Regions from separate parts of the Sphingobacterium sp. BIGb0116 genome, predicted to be linked through region 1. Evidence: riboswitches for the same ligand, from Rfam matches in the RefSeq annotation. Region 1 holds a riboswitch; each other region holds the start of a gene.

Region 1 (8,320 bases):
CGGTATCATCGGTCGAAAGTCTGAAAAATTCCTGAATCGTAAAAAACTGCGGCGACCAGATCGCCTGACCATACACTTCGGCAAGATGTTTTTTGAGGTAGGTAATCGGCCGTTTATTATTAAACACGATGGCAATTTCACTCAGATCGTTTCCAAAACGTTTTTGAATGTCTGCTGCTACTAATTTTAGAAAGGCTGTCTGCATCGTGCTATTATTTTACTTCAGTTAATTGATTTGATTTCGCATAATAGAGATAGGCTTTAACGTTGTTATAGCCAAGGTTCTCCAAATTCTTTTTATAGTTGTCGACTTGATACTTGTGCCCAATATAGTCTGTCTGTGTGAATTTAAAATCCAGAACGATTGTTTCTTCCACGGAGGTGAAGACTTTATCGGGACGAATGGTCTCACCCTTGGCGGTAATAATGCTTGCTTCATTCCAGATTTTATAGTTTCCGGTGAGCCATTTATTGATCATGGGGTGCTTCCAGATCTGATTGATCTCCTGCATGAGAAAAGGCTCTTCCTCTTTGGAAAGGATTCCTTCCTGGATCAGTTGGCGTACCAGTTTATGGATGTCTTCTTCCTTTGAAATTTGAGCCATAATATCGTGGGCCAATATACCGTACTGCGCGGCTTTCTCCAGCATCATAATATCATTGATGTTACGTGTACTCGATTTTTCTAAGGCCATTTCCAATTCTTTGGAAATGGGGTAATGGCGAAGGGAAATAATATTGTCTTTTTGAGTCTGATGTTTTTTTTGTTCGATCGTTTGATCGATGTGTACACCTTTTTCCTCCAGTGCAAACGGAGCTATCGGGCTATCCAAGACTTGATAGAGCACATCGCTGATATATTCGTCTTTAATATCATATCCTGTAATTTCACCTGTTTTTTTGTCAACAGATTCTTTAAAGGAAGGTGCCGTAATATAGAGGTGTTCAACAGCACGTGTTGTTGCTACATAGAATGTGTTGAGTGCATCCATGTAGTTGAACAGCATCTCTTCAAAATATTGCTTGAAAAATACAGATTTGCCGACTGTAGATGTATATTTTATTGGAATTTTTCCCAATTGGGCAAAAGGAGTATCCGAGGTCTCTATCCAAAAATCGCCATTGATCATGCCATCGAGATCCCAGGAACAGAATGGAATCATCACAACGTCATAGGCTAGACCTTTTGATTTGTGGATTGTTGTTACCTCGATCGCATTAATTTCTCCGTTGGAAGGGAGCACCGCCCGGTTGCCATCTTCTTCCCAAAACTCCAGGAACTGTATAATGCCACGTTCGCCATTGGTGGAGAAAGCTGAGATCATATCTTTGAATGCGAGGAGGTAAGGGAGGTGGATATTGTCTGTGGTTGTGAAACCGTAGATTTCAATGAGTTTTTCAATTAAATGAACTAAAGGCTGTTTCTGTGCCATTTCCCACGAGTCAATCAGCGCCTCAGGGAGATAATCTTTAAGTGCGCGGATGTCATTGCTCGCAAATTTTAACCATGCATTCTGATCGATTGTCTTATTTTGAATATGCTGGTAGAGATAGACCATCTTTGCTTTATGGATGGTATGTTTATCTGAATTATAGACTAAAGCCTTCAACGTCTCGATCAATAATAGTACAGCATCATTGCTCGCTAAGGATAAAGCATCACCAGATATCACTTCAAATGTAAGTTGCTGCTCTTTTTTGAAGTCCATGAGCTTTTGGATGACCAATTTAGCCTGCACATTACTCCGTACCAGGATGCCGATCTGCTGCGCCTGATATCGTCCGCTACCGAGCCAGTCGCCTATTTTTTGACATAGTTGTAGTAACGATTCTTCAATAACCTGATTTCTTCTGTAGCGTCCATCAGTGACAGGAATGTAGGAGATTTCAATAGATCCTAATTGGTCAAGTTTCCCTTTTTTATGTTCAGGTACTTCCTGTTGGCTGTTTTCATAAGCTTTGACCAGCATATTGTCATTGCCAGCAGAAATCCACCATTGTTTACCTTCTTCATCGAGGCTTTCGAATACTTTTTCATTCAGTACCTGTTGCAGATGTTGGGGAATACTGCTAAAGAGGTAATTGTTTAAATGGATGATATTTGGAAGACTTCTAAAATTGGTGTCGAGGCTTCCGTTTTCGATAAAGGTGGTTTTGCTATCCTCGTCTAAGTGAAAGGTATGACCAACCTGTTGTTCTACCTGTTGCAGGAGTATACGCCAATCCCCATTCCGCCAGCGATAGATACTCTGTTTGACATCCCCAACGATCAGGTGTTCGCTGATTGTGCCTTTGGCATCTGCCAATGCATTGATCAATAGCGGACTATAGTTTTTCCACTGAATACGCGAAGTATCCTGAAATTCGTCAAACAAAAAGTAGTTAAATCGATTGCCGATCTTCTCCCAGATAAATGTTGGATCGCTATTTTCATCAAGTCCGAGTTTGTTTAATAAAATCTGCGAGTCGGAGATTAATTGAGCACCATTGTCCCGCCGCCATTGCGTCAGTAAATCGCTCATTTCCTTGAGCAGGCGTAGGTAATAGAGATTACTTTGTACCGCTTGATAAGCAATGTAAGCCGATAGATTATCGTGTAGCTTTTGGAACGATGCCAGAATGGGCCCGAGTGCGGCGATAAGATCATGACGTATATTTTTGTCACTATCTGTAAAAGCATCTTCATTGTCGATCAACTGGATATACTTTTCCAGTACCTTGGCAATTTCGGAAGCGCTTAGCTTTTCCGTTTTTTTATTGGTTTTGCTAGCGGAGATTATTTTATTGCGCGATTTACCTTTCAGGTCACTTTCGGAGATATTAAAATTCTTAAATGTTTCACTAAAGGCTTCAATTGTCATGGAGAGCGCTTCCGTGAAGGAGTTTATCTTCTGTTCAACTTCCTGATTGAGAAGATTAAAAACTTCCTTTGGATTGGCAGAATTGATGTAGCCATCAAATTCCTGAAAATTTTCAGAGAAAATAAGACTTGCCAAACCCATTAATTGTTGGCGGTAGTTCCAATTTTCATTTTTTGCTATTTTCTTTTCCGCATAAGCGATAATCCAATCCAGTAGGTCGGGTCGTTCATCCAGCAATTGATTAAGCATGACTGTAAGGTCATTTTTCACTTTATTGACATTCATTTCAATCTTATAAGCAGCATCAAGATTGAGTTCATAGGTAAATGCGCGAATGACTTTTTGGGAAAAACCATCAATTGTACTTATGGTAAAATGACTGTAGTCGTGTAGGATACGTCGATAAACCCGAAAAGCTTTCTCTTGTACCAGATGCGGATTCCAATCTGGCTGCTGCTGGAGTAAAAGCTTTCTGAAATCTTCAATTTTAGGGGTACGATTGCCTGTTGCCAAGCCATGGAGCACCGAGAGGATGCGTTCCTTCATCTCGGCGGTTGCCTTATTGGTGAATGTCACCGCCAAAATCTCCTTATAGCTATTCTCGTTGGAGAGTAGGAGTGTGAGATAGTGTAAAGTCAAGCTAAAGGTTTTTCCCGAACCGGCTGAAGCTTTTAGTATTTTTAATGGCGCAACAGATTTCATAGAATGAAGGTAGAAAGTAAAAAGTGAATTGGCAAAAATGTCGATGACTATTTCGAAGGTACTGTACCCAAACCGTTCATCCTGTTTACATTTGGTAAAGATGTCCTTTTGAATAAAGGAGCTGTTTAGTGCCTTGATTTTTGAAAAGTTCGTTGTAGATGCTGTATGGAAGCAAGAAAAGACGAAGGTCTAAGGGGTAGGTGTTACGCTTGAAAGAGCTTGTTGAAAACAGCTAACCCTGTCGTTTTCAGTGAAGTTTTATTAAATTATAATGATGATTAAAAAAAAATAACTATCTTTGCATCCCCTCTAGTATGAAGCTCGGGGGATATGTTGAATACATAAAATAAAATTAAAGAATGGCAACTAAAATCAGATTGCAAAGACACGGTAAAAAAGGACGTCCTTTTTACCACGTAGTCGTAGCGGATTCTCGCGCTCCACGTGACGGTAAATTCATCGAACGTATTGGTTCTTACAACCCAAACACAAATCCAGCAACTATCGTTTTGGATTTTGAAAAAGCTTTGGATTGGATGAATAAAGGTGCTCAACCAACTGACACTGCTCGCGCTATCCTTTCTTACAAAGGTGTTCTTTACAAAAAACACTTGCAAGGTGGTGTGAAAAAAGGTGCTTTTGATGAAGCTGCTGCTGAAGCTAAATTTACAGCTTGGACTGAAGCTAATGATGCAAGAATCACTGGTAAAAAAGATGGTTTAGCACAAACTAAAGCTGAAACTAGAAAAGCTGCTTTAGCTGCTGAAGCTAAGAAAAAAGAAGAAAAAGCTGCTGCTGTAGCTGCTAAAAATGCTCCTGTAGCGGAAGAAACTGCTGCTGAGGAGACTGAAGCTCCTGCATCAGAAGAAACTGAAGGTTAATTCTTTCATAAAGTATTCGAGAAAGCCGACTCAATCTTGAGCCGGCTTTTTTTGAAACAGCCAATAGGCTAATGGTTTGCCAAATCATGTCTCACAGCTAATCGCTAAATACGAAATATATGACTATTGATCAAAGCTTTTACATCGGTTACATCAGTAAAACAAGAGGTCTTAAAGGAGAAGTACAACTGTTTTTTGAATTCGAGGAATACGAGAGTTTGAATATCGATGTTGTCTTTGTGGAAGTGAACAAAAAGCTTGTTCCTTATTTTGTTGATACCATTAAATTTCAAAAAAATAGTACAGCGTATGTGACATTTGAGGATGTGGATCATATCGATAAGGCTCAAGTACTTGTCCGTAAAAAGCTATATCTTTCCAATGATAAGATGCCCGAGCGCGATCCAGATGATTTTAGATATACTGATTTAATCGGTTTTTTAGTGATTGATGAAAACCATGGTGAACTGGGGCAAATAACAGATGTCCAGGAATTTCCACAACAATTTGTCGCCTCGGTAAATATGGACGGTAAAGAACTGATGTTCCCGTTGTCTGATGATTTGATCTTAGGAATCGATGGCGAAGAGGAGATCATTGAAGTTGAATTGCCAGAAGGCTTGGTGGATCTTTATAAAGAATAAGCATATCCCCGAGCTTATTCAAATAAATAGCAGTATACGAACTATTGCAGTAATTTCTTATCTTGGTCTGTATATTATTACTGGCCATAATTATTGATTGATTTTGAAACCGTTATTACTGCTGCTATTCGTATTCTCGTTGTCTTCTTGTGCTTTCTTTGGGAAGAAAAAGGACTTTCCTGAAGGCAATTACCAAATGATATTGGGCTATTCAAATGAAGAGTATCATAAAGTAAAAAGAGAATCACCCCAAAATGTCGAGGCAGATACCTATGGTAATGATCCTACGATATATCGGTCCTTTCTCTCTCTCCATGATAAAGACAAGTTTGTCATGGCGATCGATGATATCTTACTCTTCGGTAAGTATAGATTCAACGGCGATCGATTAGAATTGACCGATGAGAAAAAAGGTAGCCTCGCATTAGATATTATTAAGGTAAAAAGCGATTTTGTTCAGCTGAGAGGTGATTTTTCACAGTTTAGCTCAGCACGTATACCCACTAGCGAAAGACTTTATATCAACTTTGCGTTAGATAAAACCCCTATCCGGGAGACCCCCAGCAAATTTGATAGCCAAGTGAATCTATGGCGAAATGCCCCTGTAAAATCAGAAAGTGAAAAGGAGATAAAAGCTAGGGCATTGAATTTTGTAGATTATTCTATCGCTTATTTCCAACACATATCAAGTTCTGGTACACATCACGATTATCGAATGGATGGTGTTGAATCACCCATTATTTATGCTGAGAATGGCATTGTGCTCAAGGCATGGGCAGATGTTCCCGATTCTTGGAAGGAATTATTTTACAACGAAAAAAATGCATTAGTCGCCTATCAATATTTATTTGATGGTTTTAAATTTGGATCGAAAGAGGAGTACCATGTTACAGGACTCTTATTGATCACATTTTATCTCAAAAATCTACGGAATTCCCTGGCAGCGAATCTTTAGCCAATCCTGTTGTGGCATAGTCAATATCTTCGCTGTCGATGATCCTCGATCGTTAATTTTATCTGTTTTTTTAAGTCTTTTACTTTTGGTGGAGCGTAAATTCCTGTTGTTGACTGGGAATAAACCTGAAGCCGCATTTATTGCAGTCTTTTTGCCGCTATTTTTGCCTTTTCGAAAAAATATTTTTGTCTTTTGATTTTTTAAAACGATATTAGCAACGCTTATAGAGAAAGGCCGAGGGACTAGACCCGTTGAAGCCTTAGCAACCTGTATTGTTCAAGGTGCTAAATTCTACCCTACTCCATGTGGGAAAGATAAGTTACATGTAGATAAACGATTCCTCGACTTGTGCGTTTCGATGTAAGCCAACCAAACTAAAAACAGTTTTTTAATGAAGATTATCGATCATATCCAGAATGCCAAAGGAAAAACATTGTTTTCTTTTGAGCTATTGCCACCGGCAAAAGGGCAGGGCATCCAAAGTATTTTTAAAACCATGGATGAACTGATGGAGTTTAAACCTCCTTTTATCGACGTAACCTACCATCGGGAAGATTATATCTATAAAGAGCATGCGAGTGGATTACTGGAACGCGTTTCCTATCGTAAACGTCCTGGGACAGTGGCGATATGTGCTGCAATCATGAATAAATATAAAGTAGATGCGGTGCCCCATTTGATATGTGGTGGTTTTACAAAAGAGGAAACTGAAAATGCCCTGATCGATTTGAACTTCCTGGGGATAGATAACGTCTTGGTATTGCGGGGAGATGCACGTAAAGGCGATGCCGATTTCATACCGAGCGATGGTGGACATGCTTTTGCAACAGACCTATTGGAACAGGTAACTGATATGAATAAAGGAAAGTATTTGCATGAAGACATTATCACATCGGAAAAGACTGATTTTTGCATCGGAGTAGCGGGATATCCCGAAAAGCATTTTGAATCGCCAAATTTCAATACTGATTTTAAATATCTGAAACAAAAAGTCGATATGGGAGCAGAGTTTATTGTGACTCAGATGTTCTTTAATGTTGAAAAATACAAAGAGTTTGTAACAAAATGTAGAGACAATGGAATCCATGTGCCTATTATTCCAGGATTAAAACCATTGACAACGAAAAAGCAGTTGGTGACCTTACCAAGGATATTTCATTTAGATATTCCGGAGGAACTGAGCGATGCTGTTTCAGCATGTAAAACGAATGCCGACGTCAGACAAGTCGGTGAGGAGTGGTTGGTGCAACAATGTCAGGAGCTGATTAAATTTGGCGCTCCGGTATTACATTTCTATACGATGAGTAATCCTGGTCCAACAAAGAAAATTGTTGAAAAACTAGCCTAACTCATAAAAATAATACGAAAAGGGAGCCAATAAGCTTCCTTTTTTTATTGTAATATTAGTTGTGAAAGCCCGAAATAAGTCCATAATTTCGATAGTGTGGTTTAGGTCGGTCTCTATATTCAGGGTTGAGTAGCCTGTTTATAGTCAGATACTTGTGTTAAATAGTGTTAATTAACTTATTGGAGTCAGGATAACTTTTTAACTTAAAGTGCTAAAAAGGATTTTAACAATAGACCAAATTGACCTTATGAAGTACACTAGATTAAATTCTCTACTCGGCTTTGCTTGCGGACTAATTGCTACATGTGTATATATCGCCACCGTTGAAAAGACGGTAAGCTGGTGGGATTGTGGTGAATTTATTGCCTGTGCCTACAAGCTAGAAGTGGCACACCAACCGGGAGCACCATTATTTCTTCTTATTCAGAATATATTTTCCAACCTGGCTTTTGGTAATGCAGGTAAAATTGCCTATTGGATGAATATTGGATCCGCAATCTGCAGTGGGCTTACTGTTACATTTTTATTCTGGACGATAACAGCAATTGCCAAAAGGATACTCAACAGGCAAGAGAAAGTTCAATTATCGAATTATTTCCAAATTTTTGCTGCGGGTTTAGTTGGTGCAATGGCTTTCTGCTTCAGTGATTCATTCTGGTATTCGGCTGTTGAATCTGAGGTATATGCGATGTCTTCATTGTGTACAGCGATTGTTTTTTGGGCAATTTTAAAGTGGGAAGTGCGTGCAGATGAAGAAGGTAGCGATCGTTGGCTGGTTTTTATTGCTTTTGTTATGGGCCTTTCAATCGGAGTGCACCTATTAAATCTGTTGGCAATCCCGGCTATAGCGATGGTTGTCTATTTCAGAAGAGCAGGACAGGTTAATGCGAAAGGTACAGTAAAAGCTTTCCTGGTAGGAGTGCTGATCT
Region 2 (8,320 bases), on a different contig from region 1:
ACTGCGGTTGGAGAGGGGTATCTTGCTCAGCTCACCAAAAGATGGGAAGCTGCTTTTTCAGCATATGCCCTGCCTGAGACGCTTAAAGTGATACTTCGTGTCAGCCCTGTGTTGTCAAAACAGCAAGGTATGCTAGCTGAATTACATCCGCTGGCTAGAAGGGGATTGGGCGGTAAAATTTCTAACGGACGCCAATGTGTGAGTTGGATTCATGAGCGCGATCTTGTACGATTAGTGATGTGGATAATTGAGCAGACACAACCACGGTTTATTTATCATGCATGTAGCCCCCGTCCCGTTACCAATGCTACATTTATGAAAGCGCTCAGAGCGAGTTCGGGTGCATCTTTTGGCTTGCCTATACCTAGGGCAATTGCCCGTATCGGATCGTTCTTGAAAGCTGTAGATTCAAGTATTCTTCTCCAACCTGTTCCCGGGACAACCAGGTTCACCCTGGAAGATGGATTTGATTTCGACTTTGCGGAAATTGAATGCGCATTGAACGATTTAATAAAATAACAAGAATAAATTGTCAGTCAATTTAAAAAAACTTAACTATATAGTATTATGTCATCTTCCAAATCAAGAGCCATTATTAGCGAGGACTGGACAGTCGTCATCCTCGGATTAGCTCTAATTTTTTCAGCACTCTTTGGTATCATCGTACCTAGCCCAAGTTTTTCGTGGAATTCGGCGGCAGATCTTTCTGCAAAAGTCCTGTCTCCTGAGAATCTTTTGGCGATCGGCGTCCAATTTTTGTTGGTCTTTGTTACTGCTCTTGTTGGGGCCGTACTATTAAGAAAACCGTTAAAGTCACTTTTAGTCGTTTTTCCTTTCATCTTTGTATTAACGATACTCGCATTGGTTTTAGCTGGCAATAGTACGGTAAAGGAGTATAATCTGGAAGCTGTTATTTTTAGCATGGGTATTGGTTTGCTGATCAGCAACTTGTTCAAGCTGCCCTCCTGGTTCAAAGAAGCACTTTCTACAGAATTATATGTGAAAATTGGCTTAGTGCTATTAGGAACAACGGTTATATTTGGCGAGATATTAAAAGCTGGAACTTTAGGGCTTATTCAGGCTTTGGTCGTTGTATTGTCAGTGTGGTATTTTGCATTTTGGCTTTGTAGGAAATTGAAAGTGGATCAGGAAATGGCGTTGATGCTTTCGTCGGCTGTTTCAATTTGTGGTGTATCGGCGGCTATTGCTACATCTGGAGCCATTAAAGGAGATCCTAAAAAGCTATCTTATGTTGTTTCTCTTGTTTTGATTACTGCGATCCCCATGATGATTTTAATGCCTTACTTTGCAGCATGGATGGGCTTATCGCAAGAAGTTACCGGAGCCTGGCTGGGAGGGAGTATCGATACCACTGGAGCAGTCGTTGCTTCCGGTTCGCTGGTAGGTGAGGAAGCGTTAAAAATTAGTACTATAGTAAAATTTTCTCAAAATGTCTTACTTGGCATTGCCGCCTTTGCTATCAGTATTTATTGGACATATTCGCATTCCAAAAGTGCAGAAAATGCGGAGAAACCTACATTAAAAATTATTTGGGAGCGTTTTCCGAAATTTGTCCTGGGTTTTGTCTTTGCATCTTTGCTATTTTCTTTTGTAATTAACGCTGAGCAAATCAATAGTGTTAAAGCAGAATTAAAAAGTATACAAGGCTTGTGGTTTGCACTGGCTTTTACATCGATAGGTCTGGAAACGAATTTTAAAGAACTGTTTGTACATAATAATAAGAAGCCATTGTATGCATTTCTGATCGCACAGACTTTCAATATCATGCTCACATTGGTAATCGCCATACTGTTATTTAGGTAAATTTTAGTGCTACTTTTTTCCATGTTGTTGCATTCATGTTTCTCGGGTATTTCTTGTGGTCTATTGATTTTTATCTCAAAAATATTTCCGCACATAAATAATAACCCTTGATGCATACAACGGTTAACAGAATAGGAGGGATAGAACGAATAATTGACTCGGGGGAAGTAAATAAAACTTTTATTTTCAAAAAGATATGGATATTTAAATAAAATCTACTAACTTTATAGAGTATTCAGAATTGCATCGCGCGATACCAACCGAGTAGAATTACCACGGTGGTTAAATAATATGGGTTTCGGCCAAAAAAACTGAATACAATTTATAGTTTAACCCTTTAAATTTTTAAATTGTATGGCAACAACAAAAAGTCTTTATGAACACTTATCTGAAACGCTTATTCATTATTCGATTAACGAATTAATCCAATTTAATAATGATACGGTGTCGGGCCGGGGGTGGGGATCATCCAAAGCCATATTTCGGGCCGCTCTGTTAAGCACCCTTTCCAAAAAGGGTCTTGATCTATCAAGTATTGTTTCGAGAGAAGACGGTTTTACATCGGTAAAACAAGTTGCGGTGAGATTGGAGGACAATAGGCTTGTGCCGATTGCTTAAGAATTAAAGTACTTATTACGACCTTTCTAATTGATTTATTAAACTAAATAATGAGGGGCAGACTGAAAAGTCTGCTCTAAAATTAAGATAGACTTTCTATCCTTCTTTTAAAAAAGAGTCTACTATCGAATTTACACTCTTTTTCAGGTGTTCTTAATCTATTCCAAATTTCATTAAACTTTTACAATATGAGTGAAAAACCAACACAACAGACCGCCTTGGGCGATGTCGCTGCACGACACCTGGCAATTGCCACCAGAACCGTTCCACAACTTGAAAGTATCTCACCCCGATGGCTAGTACACTTATTGCAATGGACACCTGTGGAATCGGGCGTGTTTCGCTTAAACAAAGTTGTCGGCGAAGACAGTATCCAGGTAGACTGTTCCAGACGTGATGAGAGTGTTTTACCACATACATTTGTTGATTATGACGAAAGTCCACGGGAGTATAATTTAAACGCGGTCAATACACTGATAGACGTACATACGCGGGTTTCTGATCTCTACAGCAAGCCCTATAATCAGATCAGTGAGCAGTTACGTTTGGCAATTGAGAAAATTAAAGAAAGGCAGGAGAGTGAGCTCATCAACAATACTGATTACGGAATCTTGAGCAATGTCGCGTCCAAACAGATTATTAAGACCAGATCTGGAGCTCCTACACCCGATGACCTGGACGAATTGATCACAAAGGTATGGAAGCAGCCTGGATTTTTTCTGCTTCATCCCCTCACCATTGCGGCCTTTGGGCGCGAATGTACACGTCGTGGTGTCCCACCACCCACGGTGTCACTTTTCGGTTCACAGTTTTTAACCTGGCGCGGCATCCCATTGATTCCCAGTGATAAAGTGCCTATTGTAAATGGGAAGACCAAAATTCTGTTAATCCGCACAGGAGAAGCACGTCAGGGAGTAATCGGTCTTTATCAGCCTAACTTACCGGGTGAACAAACGCCGGGCCTATCCATCAAGTTTACTGGAATCAATGATAAAGCCATTGCCTCTTACCTGATATCTTTATATTGTTCACTGGTCATTCTCGTAGACGATGCTGTGGCTGTATTGGACGATGTTGACATCACACAATACCACAGCTACAATTATAAATAAATCATTCCTTAAAAAATTTTACTATGTCTCATTTAGATATTGATTTCGAAAGATTTCTAACGGAAGAAGCAAATAAGTATTTTAAGGCAGTTCCAACGGAAAACCTCGTATCTCGGGATCTTCCCCGACATGAAATCCATGCTGAAAAACCGGGCTCTAATCCTGAACTGAGAGAATTCCGGTTAGAAGATCCAGCGATCGGTTTTCATGATCCAAGTTTTCATAGGGGAAATGCTACTATCCCTGTAGCTGGGAATGGCAGGCAGCCAGGTATTTACAACCCAGTTCTTCCTCCTGCTACGGGTGTTGATATAGAACCACAGGTCAATAAATTACCCTTTGCAGAAACGCATGAAAAGCCACTTGACACACTAAGAGGAGCATTGCAGCAATTAAGTGGTTTTAAACATACTGCCCAGATACCACTGGCCGATAGTGCCAATTCATTCTATTTCATAAAGTCGGGGGCTGCCTTTGAAAATACGTCTTCCTTGCCTTTCGATACGTTGAAACCCCGTTTTGACGTTCAGTCAATTCGTCGCGACTTTCCTATTCTGCAAGAAACTGTGGGTGGAAGGCCACTTGTTTGGCTGGACAATGCCGCGACGACTCAAAAACCACAAGTGGTTATCGATAGGATATCGCGCTTTTATAAGACTGAAAATTCCAATATACACCGTGCTGCACATGAACTTGCTGCACGTGCTACAGATGCGTACGAAGAATCGCGAAATGTCATTAAAAACTTTCTAAATGCAAGTTCACCCAATGAAATTATATTTACGCGTGGCACGACCGAATCTATCAACCTTGTTGCCAATAGTTGGGGAGACCAGCATTTAGGCCCAGATGATGAGATTATAATTAGCTATCTGGAACATCATGCCAATATAGTTCCCTGGCAGCAATTGAGTCAAAAGAAAGGTTTTAAGATCCGGGTAATCCCTGTTGATGAGCAGGGAAATTTGCTTTTTGATGAGTATAGCAAACTGCTCAGTTCCCGGACGAAATTAGTCTCTTTTACTCATGTCAGTAATGCACTGGGTACAATAACACCGGCAAAAGCCATTATTGATTCGGCACATCGTGTAGGGGCCAAAGTACTGTTGGACGGGGCTCAGTCGGTCTCCCATATCGCGATAGATCTCCAATACCTAAATCCCGATTTCTTTGTGTTTTCTGGACATAAAATATTTGGCCCGACAGGAATCGGCGTGCTCTATGGCAAAGAAGACATCCTAAACAATACCCAGCCTTACCAAAGTGGAGGAAACATGATCCGAGATGTCTCTTTTGAAAAAACAGAATTTCATGCTGTGCCCAATCGTTTTGAAGCCGGTACTGGCAATATTGCCGATGCTGTTGGCCTGGGGGCTGCAATCCGATATGTGCAGGCTATCGGCATTGATAACATCTATCACTACGAGCATGATCTATTGGATTATGCGACCCGGTCGTTGAAACAGATCGCCGGGGTTACTTTGATCGGTACAGCGACAGAAAAAACCAGTGTACTTTCCTTTACCCTTTCAGGATACAGCAACAGCGAAGTCGGTCAGGCATTGAATGAAGTCGGTATAGCCGTTCGGACAGGTCATCACTGTGCACAGCCAATCCTGAGGAGACTGGGGTATGACTCGTCGGTAAGACCCTCCCTTGCCTTCTACAATACACATCAGGAGATCGATCTCCTCGCGTTGACGGTGGAGAGATTGGTCAGTCGAAACAAACGATTTTACTAATTAAAAGTATGGCAGCTGGCGGTTAGGGGGATCGTTTAGCTGCCAGCTTTTTTTCAGGATATCAGTATAAAAAAAAAGAAATGGAAAAATTTTATAGCACTTTATTTGCCAGACAACAGGCTGCGCATGATATGCCCAGCAACGTTCGTATCTGGGAATGGGCAAGAGATGTATTTCGGCTTATGTTTCCAGAACGTAATTCGAAAAAGCTGCTTACGGTAGAGGCCGTTAAAGCAACTTTTACAATTTTGGAAAATGAGCTATATGATCTTTTGCTGAACAGTAAAGACTGTATAGGCTGTGATCATCGCGAAATTGTCCAACGTTTTTTTGAAAACCTCCCGCATATCTATCATCTGATGCTTGAAGATGCTCAGGCTATGCTGGATGGCGATCCCGCTGCCAACAATCTAAGTGAGGTCATACGTACTTATCCAGGGTTTCTTGCGATTTGCATGTATCGCATGGCACATCAGCTCTGGTTAGATCGGGTACCCTTGTTCCCCCGTATTTTGACCGAGTATGCGCATGAACGTACAGGCATAGATATCCATCCGGGAGCGACCATTGGGCGTCACTTTCATATCGATCATGGAACGGGTCTGGTTATAGGCGAAACTGCGGTTATCGGCGATCACGTAAAGCTGTATCAGGGGGTTACTTTAGGTGCCCTTAGTGTTGACAAGGTTTTAGCCGGTCAGCGAAGACATCCGATTATTGAAGATCACGTAATTATTTATGCGGGAGCAACAATTTTGGGTGGGAATACTCGTATTGGACATCATTCGGTGATTGGGGGAAACGTCTGGATAACAAGCAGCGTACCACCAGACACAACTGTGTTCCATAAACCACAAATACAATTTATCCATTCAAAAGTTGATCGCTGAGACTTTTTTGTAAATCTATCCGATGTAATCGACGATATGGATTTGCTGAAATAGTGTATACCATTGATTAAGTACTTTTAAAACAAAAAAGGTTTTCAAACGGGGAGAATGAAAACCTTAAATAACCAATTATAAACCTAAAAATTTTATGATAGTCAAAGATAATTATAAAGAATCACAAATTCAAAAAAAACTACCTTTTTAGTAGTCTTTTTTTTGTTACCTCTGTATTTAAATTGAAATTTATAATAATGAGACCATTTTTTACCTATGGACTTTTTCAACCATCTTTATTCTGTTTAGAAATCCGCAATAATGATCTTTTTCATTCCCATCATTTTTTTGAATGCACTCGGTCTTTTGTTGAGTTCCGCCCAATTTTCAGGACAAACCTGCCAGCTTAATCCGTATTTGTCTTTCAGCCATCCGCAAACGCTCTCCTGTCCTCCATCCGATGTGAGTGCTTCCCAATAGTAGTCTATTTCAGTCTGGTCTTTGCAGGGGATCATCAGCGAAATAGCCTCGTTAAATTTGAATATCGGTCCGGCATTGATCCCGATAGTTACCAGAAATTATATCATCACTGGCAATAGTATCTCAGATAAATGTGAATATGGTATAGCATTCCTGTACATGCTTACAGATTAGACTTTTATTCAAGACAAGAGGTTTTCTGACTGTTTTGAAAAAGGAAACAATTATAAAAAAGTTAACTTTAAATAATGAAAAAAATTGGAACACTATTGGCTACTTTGTTATTAACCACAACTATCAATAAATATTAAATAAATGGACAGTATAAATTCAAACTTTATCTATCTTGACTATAATGCGACCACCCCGGTAGATGAGCGTGTTTTAAATGAAATGCTTCCATTTTTTAGAACGGAGTATGCCAATCCAAGTGGGGCACATCTATTTAGTTTAACCATACAGGATGCGATGGATCAGGCGAGCGAAGATATCGCTGATAGACTGGGTATGCAACCCAAGAATATCATTTTCACTTCGGGTGCTACAGAATCAATTAACCTGGTCCTAAAAGGACTCCAGTTTTCGTCCAGAAAACATATTATCAGCATTTCCACAGAGCACCAAGCTGTTTTGGATAGCTGCGCTTTTATGGAGCGATTGGGATTTGAAGTTTCCTATTTAAAGGTAGATCCTCAAGGCATGCTCGATCTCAGATTACTTAAGGAAAGTATTCGCGAAGATACGCTGTTAATTTGTACCATGCTGGTGAATAATGAAACGGGTATTATCTTACCGATAAAACAGATCAGTGAAATAGCGCATCAGGGCCATGCATTTGTTCTTTGTGATGCAACACAGGCGGTTGGGAAAATGGACATAAGCCTCCAGCACCTTGATGTTGATTTTTTGGCTTTTTCAGCACACAAATTTTATGGACCCAAGGGTATCGGGGGACTGTATATCGCCAGTCGGGTTAAAGAGCATTTGATACCTCAAATCCATGGCGGCGGACAGCAACAGGGCTGGCGCAGCGGAACTGTCAATACAACCGGTATCATTGGGATGGCTGCTGCTTTGCGAATCGCACTCGAAGATTTAACAATAGATCAATCCCGTGTAGAACAGCTCCGAGATTATCTTGAAAGCGAACTTCTTACTATACCAGATACATTTATAAATGGAAGTACATCCCATCGGTTATTCAACACGACGAATATCTGTTTTACAGGTGTGCTTTCAGAGCAGCTGATTACCAAGTTAGGAACAATTTCGGTATCCAGCGGTTCGGCCTGTTCTGCAGTCACCTCAAGGCCCTCACATGTGCTTAAGGCTATGGGGTTGTCAGATTTGGATGCCTTATCGTCCATTCGATTTAGTCTGGGCCGATTTACGCGTGAAGTGGAAATCAGCCAGACCATTATGCGGATCAAACAGCTTGTCGAAAAGCTGAGGACTTAATGTCCAAGGTTTTCCCTCACTTCAAAGACATGCAGCACCTGTGGAAATAATGCGCCTATACTTTCGCGTACACCATTCGGTGATCCGGGCAGGGTAAGTACCAACATGCGATCGGCAAATCCTGAAATACCTCGTGATAACATGGCTGTTTTAACACGCTGCTGCCCGTATTGTCTTGCCGTTTCCATAATTCCGGGAATAT
Region 3 (8,320 bases), on a different contig from region 1:
GTCAAAAATACAACGCAGGAAACGCAAACGGATCAGCAGGGTCAATTCGAGCTCAGCCTGACGGGTGGAACTGCCGTACTGACGTTCTCTTCTTTGGGATTTGAAACCCGGGAAATGGCTGTTGCTGCCAATGAAGGAACCGTGAATGTGCAGCTGAACGACGCTTCGTCGAGTTTGGAAGAGGTTGTTGTGGTCGGTTACGGTACGCAAAAGAAAGTAAACCTAACTGGTGCCGTGGCTACAGTGAGTGGCAAAGATATGATCAAAAGGCCCGTTGTCAATACGGCTTCCATGCTGCAGGGGGCAATCCCGGGTGTACAAATCAATCAAGGCTCGGGAGAACCGGGCAATGAAGGCGTATCCATCCGCATTCGTGGTAAGGGCACCTTTAGCGGCGCCGGATCAGATCCCTTGGTGCTCATCGATGGTGTGCAGGGAAAATTCTCCGACGTTAATCCCAATGATATCGAAAATGTCAGCGTGCTGAAAGATGCAGCCTCCGCAGCAATCTACGGCTCGCGCGCAGCCAATGGCGTTATTCTGATCACGACGAAACAAGGGAAATCGGGAAAAACAACCGTTCAGTATGACGGAAATGTTGGTATCTATAAGCCTACGAAAATGTTTGATCTGATCACCAACTCGGCGCAGTATATGGAATTATACAACGAAGCGCGTAAGAATTCCAATCTCAACGATGGCCTATATCCCGCCGATGTGATTGCTGCCTATCGCAACAGCAACGATCCTGTAAAATATCCAAATACGGACTGGCTGGGGCTTATTTTCCAAACTAAACCCACTTATACCCATAATCTCGGTATCCAGGGCGGAAATGAGAAGACAACCTTTAATGTTGGTTTGGGCTACGTCAATCAGGATGGAATGATCAAAGGTTTTAACTATGACCGTTATTCCGCCCGCCTCAATCTGACAACCAAAATCTCGGAAGGTATTAAATTCGGAACAAATATCTTGCTCAAAACAGGACATACCGAATCTATTCCAGGCGGATCCAAAGACCTGTTCCTGTCGGCCATGTCGCAGGCACCAACCTATGGCCCATTTTTGCCGGATGGTAGCGGACGGTACACGTACAAAGCTTACGACTGGGAGTACAACAATAAAAATCCTATGGCCGTATTGGATCGGAAATTCACGTACAATACCGATGACTATGCAGCCAATTTACAGGCTTGGATGGAGGTACAGCTGTTTAAAGGTCTTTCCTGGTATACCAAAGGTGCCTATAATTTCAATATGGACAAGTACAAGGATTATAAATCAACGTTGGATGAATATTACTACCATACGGGCACGCTCGGAACAACACTGGATCTTGGAAAGGGCCTTACGGATCAGGATCAGCAAACGATATATACCAATTTATTTACTTACCTCAACTATGATCGCGCGTTTGGGGCACACCATCTCAAAGCTCAGGCCGGATATAGCATTGAAAAAAGTAAGTATACCTACCTCCAGGGCTTCAGACAGAATTTTGTCGACGATACACTAACAGAATTAAATGCGGGGGGATCGGATATTCAACGGGCAAACGGAACCGCCAACCAATGGGCGCTGATCTCTTATTTCGGCCGATTGAACTATGATTATCAAGGGAAATACCTCTTGGAAGCCAATATGCGCTACGATGGTAGTTCCAAGTTTTACGGTAAAAACCGTTGGGCAGCGTTTCCTTCTTTCTCTGCAGGCTGGCGTGTATCGGAAGAATCTTTTGTTAAGGAATTCGCTTCCGGTTGGCTGGATAATTTGAAGGTCCGTGGATCCTGGGGCCAACTCGGAAATCAGAATACCGGCAACTATCCGTATCAACCCGTATTGGGACTTACCGGAAATTATTCTTTTGATAATAGTACGCTAAATTCAGGTGTCGCTCAACAAGGGTTAAACAACCCGATTATTAAATGGGAAACAACAACGATGACCGATGTGGGATTGGACCTGAGTCTGTTTAAAAATTTAGATATCACTTTTGACTGGTATAAAAAGAGGACGACCGATATTCTAAGACAGTCACAGATTACTGCAATCGTTGGTTTGGGAGCACCTTACGTAAATGATGGAATTGTCGAGAATAAAGGTGTTGAATTGGGAATTACTTATCGTAATCAGATTACTACGGGAGCATTGGAAGGTTTACGCTATCAGCTCGGTGCAAACCTCGATCGTTTCAAAAACAAGCTGGTCAAATTTGGAGAACCTGAAATCGGAGGCTATACGATCAAAAAAAATGGCTATGCAATGGACAGCTTTTATACCTACGAAGTCATTGGCATATTCCAGTCAGAAGCAGAAGTAACAGGTTCGCCTAAGCAGTTTAATGATAATACACTGCCCGGCGATCTGAAGTATCGGGATGTCAATGGGGACGGAAAAATAGATGCCAACGACAGAACAATGATAGCCGGTGTAGATCCAAAGCTGAACTATAGTTTTAATCTAAGTGCAAGTTTTAAGGGCTTTGACTTTTCGGCTCTATTACAAGGAGTATATGGCGTCAAATCCTATGTTTCGGGCTGGGGTGTAACCCCATTTGTACAGGGTAGTCCGCCGACAAAAGACTGGTTAGACCGTTGGACACCTGAAAACCCTTCGACAACGATGCCCCGTATTTATTGGGGTTGGAGTGCTCCGGAGAAATTCAGCCGTGCTTCCAGCTATTTTATACAGGATGCTTCATACTTCAGGTTGAAAAATCTTGTGTTCGGATACACTTTACCTGAAGGGCTGTTGAAAAAATATAAAATTGACCGCCTAAGGGTTTATTTTTCGGGTGATAACCTCCTTACTGCGACCAAATTTAAGGGCTTGGACCCTGAACGCTATGGAAATGGTGATCTGGTACAGTATCCACAAAACAAGATTTATTCATTTGGTGTACAAGTTAACTTTTAAGTGCTATGAAAAAGAAATTTATAACAGCGTTGATGCTATCCGGACTATTTTTGGGTTCCTGTAACAGTGCCTTGGACCTTAATCCTTTGGATCAGATCGCTTCGGACAACTATTTTAGCAAAAAATCGGATTTTGATAATGCATTGGCCGGTGTATACGCGTCATTGCAGAGTGAGGCTTTCTCCTATGGGATGCCTTTCCGGGACTGTCTGACCGACAATGGCTACAATCAGTTCAACTCAGGTAGCGTCAATGAAATCGTAGGTGGGAATTTAAATCCGACCACAGGGGGGTATGAAACCGGAATTTATAACGATGCTTATGTGGGAATAGGACGTGCCAATCGCCTGATCGAGAAGCTTCAGGGCTACAATGGCGCCGATATGAACGATCCAGAGAAGAAAAATATGGAAGCCGAAGGCCGCTTTATCCGTGCTTTTGTGTATTTCCAATTGTACAGTATCTATGGTGAAGTGCCACTTGTACTGACTCCCCTCAGTCTGGAGAATCAACGTCAGCCAAAGGAAACTGCGGAAAATATTCTAAAACAGATTCGGGCCGATCTGGATTTCGGGATCGCCAACTTAGCGGCTAAACCGTATTTCAACAATGGGGGGCATGCGACCGCAAGTTCAGCAAAAGCCTTGAAAGCACGGGTTTTACTGTTTGCGGCTTATGGTGATAAAGGGGTGCCCGATTTAGCAATTCTGAAAGAGGTAAAAGATTTATGCACCGATGTCATGAAAGAGTATACCCTGAGTACGGCTTTTGAAAATGTCTTTCGCGACGCAACACAGAAGAACAATACCGAGATTATCTTTTCGGTCAATTTTCTGGCACCGAATAATACAGCCCCTTGGGACATGTACCTAGGCGATTGGATTGCTGCTTCACCGTTGCAAAACCTCGTGGATACCTATGAATGCAAAGATGGTCTGCCTTTTGGCGAATCACCTTTGACTGACCGAGTCAATCCCTTCAAAGATAGGGATCCGCGCTTGAGCAAAACAATTTTCGTGGATCATCCCGACTTTGGCGGCGGTAAGATCCATACACCGTCCAATCCGCGGCCTACAGGTTATGGGGTGCTGAAATTTTTGGATCCGGCCAACTTACCTTTCGGCTTTTCAACATTGAGCCAACAGGATGCTGTTGTACTGCGGTTTGGAGAGGTGTTATTGATGTATGCCGAAGCACAAAATGAAATCGCCGGACCAGATCAATCGGTTTACGATGCTATGAATACCCTGAGGAGCCGCGTTCAGATGCCCGGGTTCCCTGCCGGTTATAACAAGGAAAAAATGCGCGACCGTATCCGTCACGAAAGAAGGGTTGAACTTGCTTTCGAAGGACTACGGCATTACGACCTGATTCGTTGGCATATCGCAGGCGAAGTACTCAATGCGGTCAAAGACAGTAAAGTGCCCTATCATTTTGAAGACAAATTTTACCGCTGGCCATTACCACAAACAGAAATTGAGAAAAGCGCAGGTGTGTTAATTCAGAATCCAAACTATAAATAATAAGATTATTGCCTTCTTTTAAATCGGCAATTTCCTAAACCAACCACAGCAGCGCGCACGAAGTCCTTTCGATGCGCGCTTTTTTTTGCCGATAACGATTATTGTAAAGGAATCAGGACATTCTGTTCCAAGCGTACAGGAACATGCTTCACTGAGGTAAAACCGTCTTCCTTGGAAATGATGTTGGAAAGATCCAGTCCTCTTTTGGAGAACGTACTGATCAAAGCTGTTCTAAAGGTTGCCTTGGCTGAACCCCAGCCTTGTCCTAAGATGGTGTCATTGTTGAGCTGGATCAGTTCATCTGTTGAATAATAACTGAATTTTTCCAGTAAGTGTTGGTAAAGATTTGTTGTAGTAGCCATACAATTTAAAAATTTAAAGGATTAAACCATAAACTGTATCCAGATCTTGTAGGGAAAATAATCGTTCTGCGACGTTTATTTTGGTCGAAACCCGTATTAATTTACCACCGCGGTGCCTGCACTCGGTTGGTATTGCATCATGCAATTCTGAATACTCTACAAATATAGTAGATTATTTTTTATAATTAAAAATATTTTTGTTTTTAAGGGTAAATGAGCGTTAGCAACGGGAGTAGGGCGGTCAAAAGCGAGGCGCGTTGTTGGCTGTGATTTGGTTATGAAGCGGATAGCTGGGCGAAAAATTTATCATGTTACTGTAATCTCATCGAAAATACTTTTAAAAATAGAGATAAGACAATACTTTTGCGCCATGAATAGAATTGCGGAAATTAACGAATACATTGCTGCCGAACGCGAGGTATTATTGCAACACCCTTTGTATCGTAAGATCAAAACGATCAAGAATCTACGTTCTTTTACAGAAGGGCATGTGTACGCTGTATGGGATTTTATGTCTTTACTAAAAGCTTTACAGATTAAATTGACCTGTACGACTTTACCTTGGTTTGCGAGTGAGCATCCATCAACACGCTATCTAATCAACGAAATTGTATTGGCTGAGGAGTCGGATGAATATATTGATGGCCGCCGTTTGAGCCATTTTGAGATGTATCTGGACGCCATGGATGCCATGGGTGCCGACCTTCATCTGGTCAACAAATTTATTGCTCACGCCAAAAAATCGAGTAACATATTCGATGTCATTGCAACGACCACATTGGACAAGCGGATCAAAGACTTTTTGAATTTTACATTCGAAGTGATTGCTGAGGGCGAGGTGCATAAAATTGCTGCTGCATTTACATTTGGACGCGAAGATCTTATCCCGGGAATGTTTACCTCTATTTTGGAAGAAATTAAAACAAACTTCCCTACAGCCAATCTGGATAGCTTTATCTATTATTTTCAACGTCATATTGATCTTGACGGCGACGAGCATGGGCCTTTGGCGATGCAGATGATCACAGATCTCGGGAAGGACGATGAGGTTAAATGGACAGAAATGAAAGAGATCAGTAAAATTGCGCTACAAAAAAGAATCCAGTTGTGGAATGCAATAGAAGATTCCTTATACGGATAATCTATTATTATACCGTCGAAAAAGGCCTTTCAAATCATGATTTGAAAGGCCTTTTTTATGTGCTGTAAAAAAGGATATTGTAAGGGCTTCTTGGCAGATATTGGTCTTTTTGTTTGAATTGATGAAAAAATGTCTTTTTTCCATAACATATTGGCGTTTGTGAAGAAATCCAAGTTCCAATAAGTGTCTAAGTTTGCTACGCAAAAAAATTACATAGCACACGTGAACTTTTTTCCTCCCTATTGGGCAAAAGGAATACTAACCATGGGATTGTTAGTATTCGCTATTTCGGACACCTTCGCCCTCGATTCTTTGCGCATGTCCCTGAAAGACATGATCGACAAAGCGCTACAGAACAGTAAATACATCGAGCAGTCCTATTTGCAGCTCAAAGAAACTGAGGTGGCAGTACAGCAGCAACGCATGGAGTTGCTGCCCAAAATTTCCGCCAGAGCTTCTGCTAGTTATGCGAGTAATATGCCTGTGTATGACCAGGGGCTTTTAAATAAACCTTCCCAGCATGATATCATTCATTACTTGTACGATAGCGGCCTGGATTTTTATCTGAACCTCTACAATGGGCATCGGGACCTGATGAAAATTGAGTCCAAAAAATTGGAAAATGAGCTGGCCAGAATCGATTGGAAGAATGCCGCAGCGCAGACGAAATTGGAGGTTTGCAATCTTTTTTTGGATTTGGAACTGTCGTATAGTAACCGATCTTTAATCGAGCAGGATATTGCTGATCAACGGGTACAGCTCAAAGAGATTGAACATCTGTATAAGGCGGGCGTGGTATTACACAGTGACGTCCTGCGTATTTCGTTGGAGCTTTCGAAGCGGGAACTGTTGCTCGTGCAGATCGGTCATGATATTCAGGCTGCAAATCAGAAGCTGCAGCTAATTGGCGGTATTACAGCAGAGATTATCCCCTTGACCGAGCCTTTTAAAGTGGAAAGCCCCAGCTATGAAGCGCTTGTTGCCGAAGCGCGAAGCCATGCTTTTTCCCTCCTAAAATCCGAACAGGAAGTGGTTTTGAAGAAGTTGTCGGTCAAACAGGCGCGATCAAATTATCTTCCTGAGTTGGGATTGACCAGTACATTCACCTTTGCCAATCCACAGGTTTTCTTGTATCCCTATAATCCCAGCTGGTATAATCTGAGTATCACAGGACTTAAATTAACCATACCGATCTCGGCTATCTATCTCAATAAAAACGTGGTGCGCGGAGCACAGATCGCATTGGATCGACAAGAGGTAAAGCACCATCATGAAGAGGAGATTCTGGAAAATCAGCTGTTACAGGCCCTGTTGGATTATCAATTGGCTATTAAGCAGCAGGACGTCTGTCAAAACAATAAGGCGTTGGCACAGGAAAATGCACGGATTATAAAAAACAGGTATTTTAAATCATCGGCTTTGATTACGGATCTCTTAGATGCTGATATGCAATACCTAAAAACACTTTTTGATCTTGAAACCGCACATATTGCGATACAGAAACATTATTATTTTATCGAATTTTTGAAGGGTACTATCTAATGAAACCTAAATCACGAAGAACAGTTGTGGAGGCACAACTCACTCGAATTACCAACTGGTTGGCCGGAATTGTCTTGTTGGCCTTGTTGTTATGGGGCGCTCAAGCATTATGGATGCGACTGCGGTATACCTACACAAATGATGCACAGGTAACACAGTATATCAATCCCATTGTTTCCCGGGTAGGCGGATATGTGGTTTCTGTGCATTATCACGATCATCAATTGGTTAAACGGGGGGATACCTTGTTGCTTATAGATAATAAGGAATATAAATATGAGGCTGATCAGGTAGCGGCATCCGTCAATAAGGAAGCTGCGGAGATCAATGTTCTTCATAGTCAAAAGGAAATTCTTCAGGCGGAACATGAATCTTTACGCACCTCAATTGCTGCCGGGGAGGCTCGGGTAACCAAGCAACAGTTGGAATATGATCGATATAATTATTTGTTTCAGGAAAAGTCTGCAACGGCACAGCAACTGGAGGATGTAAAAGCGACGTTGGATGTGTATAAGAGTGAGCTGGCTTCGTTAAAGCATAAATTACAGGCTTCACAGGAACGCGTGAATGATGTGGATATGAAAAAAGGTGTGGTCGATGCCGAACGTGTTCGTTTGACGGCAGCTGTCGGCCGTAAAAGGCTTGATGTTGGGTATACCGTTATTCGCGCACCTTACGATGGTCAGATTGGCAAACGTACGATTGAAAAAGGTCAAATGATAAGTGCTGGCGAAGTTTTGGGCTTTATCGTCAATAGAGAAACCCCAACCTGGGTAACGGCTAATTTTAAGGAAACACAACTCCGTTATTTGCATCTTGGCAATAGGGTTGAG

The links. Region 1 has a riboswitch for S-adenosylmethionine ahead of M2419_RS17535 (methylenetetrahydrofolate reductase). Riboswitches for the same ligand answer to the same signal wherever they lie in the genome.
Region 2: it holds a riboswitch for S-adenosylmethionine, as region 1 does, so the genes downstream of both, M2419_RS04620 (5-oxoprolinase) here and M2419_RS17535 (methylenetetrahydrofolate reductase) in region 1, are expected to answer to the same signal.
Region 3: it holds a riboswitch for S-adenosylmethionine, as region 1 does, so the genes downstream of both, M2419_RS05730 (5-oxoprolinase) here and M2419_RS17535 (methylenetetrahydrofolate reductase) in region 1, are expected to answer to the same signal.

The regions. Positions count from the first base shown of each region.
Region 1 covers NZ_JANUDT010000007.1:254,763-263,082, reverse strand. The annotation lists gene M2419_RS17560 (PD-(D/E)XK nuclease family protein) at 1-205, opposite strand, end outside; gene M2419_RS17555 (exodeoxyribonuclease V subunit beta) at 213-3,563, opposite strand; gene M2419_RS17550 (30S ribosomal protein S16) at 3,923-4,444, shown strand; gene rimM (ribosome maturation factor RimM) at 4,564-5,088, shown strand; gene M2419_RS17540 (hypothetical protein) at 5,192-6,043, shown strand; SAM riboswitch class I at 6,262-6,364, shown strand; gene M2419_RS17535 (methylenetetrahydrofolate reductase) at 6,435-7,391, shown strand; gene M2419_RS17530 (DUF2723 domain-containing protein) at 7,639-8,320, shown strand, end outside.
Region 2 covers NZ_JANUDT010000001.1:1,093,065-1,101,384, reverse strand. The annotation lists gene M2419_RS04630 (epimerase) at 1-519, shown strand, start outside; gene M2419_RS04625 (YeiH family protein) at 568-1,824, shown strand; SAM-I-IV-variant riboswitch at 2,051-2,144, shown strand; gene M2419_RS04620 (5-oxoprolinase) at 2,179-2,442, shown strand; gene M2419_RS04615 (family 2A encapsulin nanocompartment shell protein) at 2,631-3,554, shown strand; gene M2419_RS04610 (family 2A encapsulin nanocompartment cargo protein cysteine desulfurase) at 3,578-5,296, shown strand; gene epsC (serine O-acetyltransferase EpsC) at 5,377-6,186, shown strand; gene M2419_RS04600 (VOC family protein) at 6,486-6,695, opposite strand; gene M2419_RS04595 (cysteine desulfurase family protein) at 6,976-8,118, shown strand; gene moaCB (bifunctional molybdenum cofactor biosynthesis protein MoaC/MoaB) at 8,115-8,320, opposite strand, start outside.
Region 3 covers NZ_JANUDT010000001.1:1,356,935-1,365,254, reverse strand. The annotation lists gene M2419_RS05740 (TonB-dependent receptor) at 1-2,919, shown strand, start outside; gene M2419_RS05735 (RagB/SusD family nutrient uptake outer membrane protein) at 2,925-4,442, shown strand; gene M2419_RS05730 (5-oxoprolinase) at 4,541-4,804, opposite strand; SAM-I-IV-variant riboswitch at 4,871-4,964, opposite strand; gene M2419_RS05725 (DUF3050 domain-containing protein) at 5,175-5,945, shown strand; gene M2419_RS05720 (TolC family protein) at 6,210-7,487, shown strand; gene M2419_RS05715 (HlyD family secretion protein) at 7,487-8,320, shown strand, end outside.